2 regions of the Achromobacter deleyi genome follow, and region 1 is predicted to be linked to the other one. Evidence: riboswitches for the same ligand, from Rfam matches in the RefSeq annotation. Region 1 holds a riboswitch; the other holds the start of a gene.

Region 1 (4,652 bases):
CACCGGCAGCATGCGCCAGGCGAGGATGCCCGACAGCAGCAGCGCCAGCATCAGGAAGGAGGTGGCGACCGGGCGCAGAATGAAGGGGCGGGACAGGCTCATTGGGTTTCCACGATCAGCACGTCGCGGCCGTCGTGCAGGCGGTCCACGCCTTCGACCACCACGCGTTCGGCCGCGGCCAGGCCCGAGCGGACTTCGACGCGGCCGGCGTTGGCGCGGCCCAGCGTCAGTTCGCGCCGGGTGGCGCGCTGGTCATCGCCGATGACGAAGACGAACGCGCCTTCGGCGCCGTACTGCACCGCCGCCGTGGGAATCGACAGCACGTCTTCCTGCCGCGCCAGCGCCAGGCGGATGTTGACGAACTGGTTCGGGAACAGGGCTTCGTCGGCGTTCTCGAACAGGGCGCGCAGCTTGACGGTGCCGCTGGCCACGTGGATCTGGTTGTCCAGCGCCTGCAGGGTGCCGAGCGCGATCAGGCGGCGCTCGTCGGCGTCCCAGGCCTGCACCTGCAGCGCGGCGTCGCCGGCCTGGGCCTGGGCCTGCCGCAGCAGGTCCAGATGGGTCTCCGAGATCGAGAACAGCGCCGAGATCGGGCGCGTCTGCACCAGGGTGGCGAGGCCGTTGGTGTCGACGGCGCGCACGTGGTTGCCGGCGTCCACCCGGCGAAAGCCGACGCGGCCGTCGTGCGGCGCCAGGATGCGGGTCTGCGCCAGCAGGCGGCGGGCATCGGCGACGCCGGCCGCCAGGCGCTGGCGCTGCGCGGCGTAGCTGCGCACCTGGGCCTCGGCGGTGTCCAGTTGCTGTCCCGCCACGGCTTCCTGCCGCGCCAGCTGCCGGTAGCGGCGCAGGTCGATCTCGGCATTGCCCAGCAGCGCTTCGACGCGCGCCAGTTCGCCTTCGGCCGCCGCCAGCGCCGCCTGGTAGGGGCGCGGATCGATCTCGGCCAGCAGCTGGCCGCGTTGCACCGCCTGGCCTTCCGTGTAGTGCAGGCGCTGCAACTGGCCATCGACCTGGCTGCGCAGCACCACCTGCGCCAGCGGCGTGATGGTGCCCAGCGCGTGCAGGTCGCGCGGCAAGGGGCCGCTACGCGCGGCGGCGACGCTGACGGGGACCGGTTGCTGATCGTAGTTGGGAATGGCGGCGGGCGCGGGGCCTTGCAGGGCGTAGCGCCATAGCGCCCACGCGGCCACCAGGGTCACGGCCAGGAGGGTGGCCAGCGCCAGGCGGCGGCGCAGGGCAGCGGGGCCCGCGGAAGGGGGCAGGGACATCGTGGTACTGCCGGAAACAGTTAGTTGGGGACAGGACGGATTCTATCTGAATAATAATTATTAGCGTTTTAGCATCAGTTTTCTGTCAGGTTCGGACTCGCCGCCGGAGCCACAAGGACGCTGAATCGACCGTGGCGCGCGACCTGCTTGCCTCGCCGTTGCCGGACTGCTAGCATTCGTCCGTTCGTCGGAGATGGCATTCCTCCACCAACCGCCGCGTATCCTGCGCGGCTGATGATGCCTACAGATCCCTGGTACCGCCGGGGCTGTAGGCATTTTTTTGCGTCCGCGGTTTTCGTGCCCGCGCCCGATGCATCCCGCAGCCTGGTGGATCAGGGGAATTTTTTTTCCCCTTGCATCCTGAACCCCATGCCGCGCTCCCCACGCCTAGAACAGTTGGAACTCCTGCCGTACATCGGCAAATGGCTCGTCATCGCTTTCGTCGTCGCCTGCCTGGCGGGCGCCGCTTCGGCGCTTTTCCTGCACGCCCTGGATTGGGCGACCGCGACGCGGCAGGCGCATCCGGCGCTCATCTGGTTTTTGCCCTTCGCGGGCTTTTTCGTCGGCTGGTGCTATCTGCGTCTGGGGCGGCCCGTCGAGGCGGGCAACAACCTCATCATCGATGAGATCCACGATCCGAAGAAGGTGATTCCCCTGCGCATGGTGCCCATGGTGCTTGGAGGCACCGTGATGTCGCACCTGTTCGGCGCGTCGGTGGGGCGCGAGGGAACGGCGGTGCAGATGGGCGCGGCGCTGGCCGACCAACTGACCCACCTGCTGCGCCTGCGCCCCGAAGACCGGCGGATCGTCCTGATGGCGGGAATCGCGGCGGGCTTTTCCTCGGTGTTCGGCACGCCCCTGGCCGGCGCCATCTTCGGGCTGGAGGTGCTGGCGATCGGCCGCATGCGCTACGACGCGCTGTTTCCCTGCGTCGTCGCGGCCATCGCGGCGAACCAGGTCGGCCTCGCGCTGGGCATCCACCACACCCACTATGCCGTGCTGGCGGTCGCTCCCCTGGGCGTGGTGAGCGTGCTGAGCGTGGTGGCCGCCGGCATCCTGTTCGGCCTGATCGGCATGATCTTCGCCAACGGCGCGCACGCCATCGGCGCCTTCATGAAACGGCATATCGCCTATGCGCCGCTGCGGCCCCTGGCGGGCGGGGCGGTGATCGCGGTGGCGGTGTGGGCCACCGATGGCTATCGCTACATCGGCCTGGGAATTCCCTCGATCGTGCAGGCGTTCCAGCAACCGGCCGCGCCCTGGGACTTCGCCGGCAAGCTGCTGTTCACCGTGGCCTCGCTGGGCAGCGGGTTCAAGGGAGGCGAGGTGACGCCGCTGTTCTACATCGGCGCGACGCTCGGCAACGCGTTGGCGCCGCTGCTGCAGTTGCCCTTCTCGATGCTTGCGGGGCTGGGTTTCGTCGCCGTGTTCGCCGGCGCCGCCAACACCCCCATCGCCACCATCGTGATGGCGATCGAATTGTTCGGGCCGGACATCGCGCCCTTTGCCGCCATCGCCTGCATCGCGGCGTACCTGTTCTCGGGACACAGCGGCATCTACCACGCGCAGCGCGTGGGCCACGCCAAGCACCGCGTGCTGCCCGAGGAACTGCGGCTATCGGAACTCGGGGCGTACCGGAAGCGGCTACGCCAGCAGCCCATGGCCCGCACCCCCGAAGAATGAGCCGAGGAACCCACCCGATGACGACCGACCTGACCGCGTTGCGCCTGTACTTTCCCATTTCCGCCAGGGCCCGCGCCACGCGCTTCTGGCACAGGCTGAGCGCGCCGGCGCTGGCCCAGCACCTGATCCATGCCGCGCGCCACGCCGGCATCCAGCAGGCAGTGCTGCATTCCATCCAATCCGGCTACCTGGCTGGCGAGAGATTGAGCCACCATCATCCGGAGGTCACGCACATGAAGCACCCGCAGTGCATCGAGCTGATCGACCGCGAAGCGGTGCTGCGGGCGTTTCTGCATGACCATGCGGCGGAACTGCACAAGGTTCGGGCGGTATTGCTCACGTGCGAAATCCCGCTGATTCCCGCCTCGGGGCCGGTCGTTCGGTGAGCCCGCGGCGGGAGCGGGCGCGGGGCCCCGTCAGGGTGGGCGCTCGCTCTTACGTTCGCGGCGACGGCGCGGCGGAAGGACCGAGGCCGGCCTCGGCCAGGCGTTGCTGGATCAGTTCCAGCAGCGCCCGGGCCCGCGCGCTGACCGACTGGCGGTGGCTGTAGACGCCCAGCAGTTGCAAGGGCGCAGGTTGCAGGTCCAGCCGCACTTCACGCAGGCGGCCGGTGGCCAGGTCGTCGCGGCAGGCGCCGGCGGCCAGGATCGCGAAGCCGATGCCCTGGCGCGCGCCCATCAGCGCCAGTTCGCCGCTGTTGACGCGGTAGCGGCTGCGCACCGGCACCTTGACGATGTCGCCGGCGGCGTCCACGAATTGCCACGGCATGCCCTTGAGCGCGCTCAGGGTGGTGATGCAGGGCAGCGCCTTGAGCTGGCTCACCTGGCGCGGTTCGCCGACGCGCGCCAGCAGCGCCGGCGCGGCGACGACGATGCTGGGCAGGACGGCCAGTTCACGCGTGATGAGGCTGCTGTCGTCCTGGCGGCCGCGATGGAACACGATCGACAGGTCGACATCCTCGCGCAAGGCGTCGAGGCCATCGAGGCGGGTGTCGCAGGCCAGTTCGATGCCCGGGTGGCGGTCGCAGAATTCCGCCAGGATCGGCGCCAGCAGCCGCGGCGCTTCGCCCGGCATGCACAGGTGCAGCGGCCCGCGCAGCTCCTGCCGCACCGCGCCCAGTTCCTCTTCCGTGGCGGCCAGGGTGTCCAGCAGCGGCTTGGCCCGCTGGTACAGCAACTGGCCGGCTTCGGTCATGCGCAGGTGGCGGGTGCTGCGTTCCAGCAGCCGCACGCCCAGCCGCCGTTCCAGCCCGGCGACATGGCGGCTGACGTTCGACGACGGCATCGCCAACCGCCGCGCCGCGCCCGCGAAGCTCTGTTCGTCCACGACCGCCGCGTAGACGCGCACGCTATTCAGATCCAGGGCCTGGCCCATGATTATCCCGTTTGAGATATGAAAGGAACCCATTTTTCCATACTAGTTCTCGTATCCGGCGGAATCTACGATGCGATTCCCGTGTCCGGTGTGGGATCGGCGCGCGGGACGTGAAGCAAGGATTCAATATGGATATCGGAATACTGGGCGGCGGGATCGCCGGCCTGAGCGTGGCGCTCGCCCTGCATCGGTCGGGGCACCGGCCGCGGGTCTACGAACGCGGGGCCGTGCCGGCCAGCATGGGGGCCGGCGTGACGCTTTGGCCCAATGCGGGCGCCGTGCTGGACCGGCTCGGCCTGCTGCCGGACATCGCCGCGCTGGGGGGCA
Region 2 (4,652 bases), 550 kb from region 1:
TCGAGCAGGTGCACGCCACCGCCCGCATCCTGGGCGACGAAGTGTGGCGCCGTTTCCCCTGGAGCTGCGGCGCCGAGGGCGGCTTCGTGCTGCCCATGACCACCGATCCGGAACAGGCCCTGCTGAACCGCACCTGGCGTCCGACCCTGTCTGTGACCGGCGCCGAAGGCCTGCCGCCGCTGTCCAGCGCCGGCAACGTGCTGCGTCCGCGCACTGCCTTCAAGCTGTCGCTGCGCCTGCCGCCGCTGATCGACGCCGTCGCCGCGTCCGAAGAGATCAAGGCCCTGCTGGAAGCCGACGCGCCCTACAACGCCAAGGTCCTCTTCAAGGCCAACGAAGGCGCCGCCACCGGCTGGAACGCGCCGGCCTCGGCGCCGTGGCTGACCCAGGCGCTGGATGCCGCCTCGCAGCAATACTATGGCGCGCCCTGCGGCTACATCGGCCAGGGCGGCACCATTCCGCTGATGAGCATGCTGCAGAAGGGCTTCCCCAAGGCCCAGTTCATGGTCTGCGGCGTGCTGGGCCCCAAGTCCAACGCCCACGGCCCGAATGAATTCCTGCACGTGCCCTACGGCAAGAAGCTGACCGCCGCGGTCGCGCAGACCATGGCGGCGATGCCGACGGCCTGATCGGCGTTGGCGGATGAAGGAAAGCCCGGCCTGGCCGGGCTTTTTTTATGGCGTCGCGGCGGCGGAGCGCGCCGAGGGGCGGAAGACCACGTGGAGCGAGGCGTTGGATGTCACGCGCAGGATCACGTCCGCGCGGGGGCGGCGTGAAAGGCAGCGGGCAAGCCACTGCAGCAGCAGCCACAGCGAGACCAGCAGGAAAGCGGCTTCCACAAACACGTGGGTGATGAGCCTGTCGGGAGATGCATTCAGGGGGGCGAGTCGCACGGCGCTGTGCAAGCCGTCTTCGGCCAGCAGCGCCTGCATGCGCGCCGTCAGGAGAGCCATGGCATCGATGTTCTCGATGTAGAAGTCTTCGCGTCGCCGTAGCAGCGCCGCCAGCGCATCGTCGGACAGGTGGTCGGCGAAGTAGGTGAGCGCGATGGCCATCCGTTCCTCACAGGGTAGTCGTGGCGCCACTCTAGCGCGGCTCCGTCGCGCGGCGTCACAGGCTCCGGCAATGTCGGACGAATGGCGAATAGCGAGCGCGGCCGTCAACGGCGCCCCGGCCGCCGCCGTCACAGCGTCCGCACCAGCGCCATCCCGCCGAATAGCGCCGCCAGCCCCAGGCCGAGCGACAGGCCGGCGTACAGCAGCGCCAGGCCGGCGCGGCCCTGTTCCACATGCAGCGCCGTTTCCAGCGCGAAGGTCGAGAAGGTGGTGAAGCCGCCGACGATGCCGGTGGTCAGGAACAGCCGGGTCGGCTGCGACACCGAGAATTTCAACGCCAGCAATTCGGTGATCAGCCCCATGACGAAGCAGCCGATCACGTTGGTGGCCAGGGTGGCGTAGGGGAAGGCGATCCAGCCCAGCCGCAGCGCGGCCAGGCTCATGCCGTAGCGCGCGGCGGAACCCAGGCCGCCGCCGACGAATACCAGCAGTAGATTCAAGGTGTCTCTCCAGATCAAACGATGGAGAGCAACAGCCGGGGCTTGCCCACGGGCCGCGCGGTGGGACAGCGCGGGCGGCCTCCAGCGAGGTCGCGGCCCGAAAACAAGACACCCGCCGCGGCGGGTGTTTGTCTGGACGACACCCGCTGCGGGCATGTTGCCCGGTCAGCAGGAGCCATCAGCCGAGATCGGCGGTTTTGGGAAGCTCCATTCCCATTGCCGGCCATTTTAGCCCAGGTCGGTCGCCTATACTCGCGTTTTGCCAGGATTACCCGCCATGATTTCCACTTCCGACGCCTACGCCAACGTGGTTGCCGAAACCCGCCATTGGCTCACCCAGGCCGTGATCGGCCTGAATCTCTGTCCGTTCGCCAAAGCGGTTCAGGTCAAGGACCAGATCCGCTTTGCCGTCAGCGATGCCACCGACGCCGAAGGCGTCCTGACCGACCTGCAGGACGAGCTGGCCCTGCTGGCCGAGGCCGATCCGGAAAAGATCGACACCACGTTGTTGATCCTTCCCGACGCGCTCGACGATTTCCTCGAGTTCAACGACTTCGAGGACCTGTCGGACCGCCTGCTCAAGCGCATGCGCCTGGTGGGCGAGTTGCAGGTGGCCACGTTCCACCCGCAGTTCCAGTTCGCCGACACGCAGCCGGACGACATCGAGAACTACACCAACCGTTCGCCGTACCCGATCCTGCATCTGCTGCGCGAGGACAGCATCGACCGCGCGGTCGAGTCCTTCCCCGACGCCGCCGAGATCTACGAGAAGAACATCGACACGCTGACGCGGCTGGGCCTGGAAGGCTGGCAGCGGCTGATGCGCAAGCCCGCCTGATGCCGGGCGCGGCCGGCGGCGAAGGCCGTCGGCGCCGTTGTCGCATCTGTCGGGACGCCGCCGCATCGGGGCGCGACCGCGCGGGCACGGTCGGCCGCGCGCGAACGTGAGTTCAGCGGGGCAAGGATGCTCCACCGCAGATGGCGATGTCCTGGCCGGTGATGGCGGCCGCCTCGGCCGACAGCAGGAACGCCACCAGGGCCGCGATCTCGGCCGGCTGTATCAGCCGGCCGATGGGCGGCAGGCGGGCCGGACTGGCGGCCCGCGCGGGGTCGTCCAGCATGCCCGTCTGCGTCGCGGCTGGGGACACCACGTTCACCGTCACGCCGTTGCCCGCCAGTTCGGCGCCCCAGCTGCGCGCCAGCGCCACCAAGGCGGCCTTGGACGCGGCGTATTGGCCGCGGCCCGGCATGCCCTGCGCGACGCGGCTGCCGACCAGCACCACGCGGCCGGCGCCCCGCGCCACCATCGACGGCGCCAGGTCCCGGGTCAGGCGGACCGCGGCATCCACATGCAGCTTCCACATGCGTTCGCCGTCGGCGGGGTCCGATTGCGCCAGCGGCGCTACCCGCAACAGCCCCGCCGCATGTACCAGGGCCGTGACATCGTCCAGGGCCTGCGAGGCCTGGCGGGTGGCGGCGTCGTCGCACAGGTCGACCTCGACATGCCGGTAGGCGGCATGCCGGGCCACGGCGGGCCCGAGGTCCAGCCCGGTCACGCGCCAGCCGCCGTCCAGCAGCCGCTGCACGATCGCCTGGCCGATGCCGCCGGTGGCGCCGGTGACCACGGCGTGGCCTGGCGTGGGATCAGTCGACATGGATGTGGCCCTCTTCGATGATCTTGCGCGAGCGCGCCATGTCGTCCTTCTGGAAACGCGTGAACTCGGCCGTGGTGATCGGCGTGATCGTCACGCCCAGCTGTTCGTACTTGGCCGCCATGCCCGAGGACAGGGCCTTGTTGACCTCGGCGTTGAGCTTCTCGACGATCGGCGCGGGGGTGCCGGCCGGCGCCCACAGGCCGTACCAGCTGTAGTACTGGTAGCCGGGCAGCACTTCGCCCACCGTGGGCACGTCGGGCAGGTTGGGCAGGCGCGCTTCCGAGGTGACGGCGAGGATCTTCAGCATGCCGCCCTTGTAGTACGACAGGGCGCCCAGCACCGGGTCGATGAATCCGTCGATGCGTCCGCCCACCAGGTCCTGCAGCGCGGGCGAGGTGCCGCGGTAGGGGATGACCATGTAGTCCAGGCCGCCCTGGCGCTTGAGCAGTTCGGTGGCCAGATGCCCGGCCGAGCCGATCGAGCCGACGGCGAAGGTGAGCCGGCCCGGGTTCTGCTTGGCGTAGGCCAGCAGGCCGGCCAGGTCCGACACCGGCAGGTCCTTCTTGACCGAGACCGACAGCGGCGCCTTGCCGGCCATGGCGACGGGCACGAAGTTCTTGTCGACGTCGAAGGGCACCGACTTCATCGTCATCGGCGCCGTGGTGAAGGTCGAGGCGTTAAAGAGCAGGGTGTAGCCGTCGGCCGGCGACCGGGCCACCACGTCGGCGCCGATGATGCCGTTGCCGCCCGAACGGTTTTCCACCACGAAGCTCTGGCCGGTCTGCTCGCTCAGTTTCTGGGCCACGTCGCGGCCCAGCATGTCCAGCGTGCCGCCCGGCGGAAAGGGAATCACGAACCGCACCTGGCGCGCGGGATAGGGCGCCTCGGCCTGCGCCGCGCCGCCGCCAAGCGCCGTGCACAGGGCCAGCAAGGCGCGCAACAGAATGGATTTCCGCATGATGTGTCTCCTCTCGTTTTGATGTCGTCGCGGCTTGGCCGGGGGCTGTCCCGCCCCTCGGCCGCCGCGCGATGGGGCGTCAGCGCGCCAGCAGTTCCGCCTTGGCCAGGGCCTTGCGCAGGGCGTCCATGTCGGCCGCGCCGGGGGCTTCGGTGGGCGGACGCACCGTGGCGTTTTCCAATACGCCGGCCAGGTACATGCCGGCCTTCATGCGGGCATGCGCTTCGCCAGTGGGCTCGCCGGCGCCATACACCGCGTCCTTGAGCGGGGTGATCAGCGCCTGCACCGCCTGCGCGCGCTTCAGATCGCCGCCCTTCACCGCCTCCCACAGGTCGATGATGAGCTGCGGGATGAAGGTGGCGAAGCCGACCAGCGCGCCGTCCACGTCCTGCACCATCGAGGCCAGCAGGTATTCGTCGTGGCAGGTGAGAATGGCCTTGGAGGCATCGGCGTCGCGCAGCGCCTGGATGTCGCGGGCATACTT

Evidence for each region. A riboswitch is a leader RNA that binds a small molecule or an ion and turns the genes downstream of it on or off. The one in region 1 is predicted to bind fluoride.
Region 2: another riboswitch for fluoride. It lies ahead of crcB (fluoride efflux transporter CrcB); the one in region 1 lies ahead of I6I07_RS22630 (voltage-gated chloride channel family protein).

The regions. Positions count from the first base shown of each region.
Region 1 covers NZ_CP065997.1:4,993,016-4,997,667, forward strand. Annotated here, with positions in the region: gene I6I07_RS22620 (multidrug efflux RND transporter permease subunit) at 1-102, opposite strand, end outside; gene I6I07_RS22625 (efflux RND transporter periplasmic adaptor subunit) at 99-1,268, opposite strand; fluoride riboswitch at 1,449-1,519, shown strand; gene I6I07_RS22630 (voltage-gated chloride channel family protein) at 1,638-2,951, shown strand; gene I6I07_RS22635 (DUF190 domain-containing protein) at 2,969-3,337, shown strand; gene I6I07_RS22640 (LysR family transcriptional regulator) at 3,387-4,325, opposite strand; gene I6I07_RS22645 (FAD-dependent oxidoreductase) at 4,454-4,652, shown strand, end outside.
Region 2 covers NZ_CP065997.1:4,440,523-4,445,174, forward strand. Annotated here, with positions in the region: gene I6I07_RS20265 (M20 family metallopeptidase) at 1-629, shown strand, start outside; gene I6I07_RS20270 (hypothetical protein) at 675-1,055, opposite strand; gene crcB (fluoride efflux transporter CrcB) at 1,184-1,555, opposite strand; fluoride riboswitch at 1,718-1,779, opposite strand; gene I6I07_RS20280 (DUF1415 domain-containing protein) at 1,833-2,393, shown strand; gene I6I07_RS20285 (SDR family NAD(P)-dependent oxidoreductase) at 2,506-3,210, opposite strand; gene I6I07_RS20290 (Bug family tripartite tricarboxylate transporter substrate binding protein) at 3,200-4,168, opposite strand; gene I6I07_RS20295 (dihydrodipicolinate synthase family protein) at 4,248-4,652, opposite strand, start outside.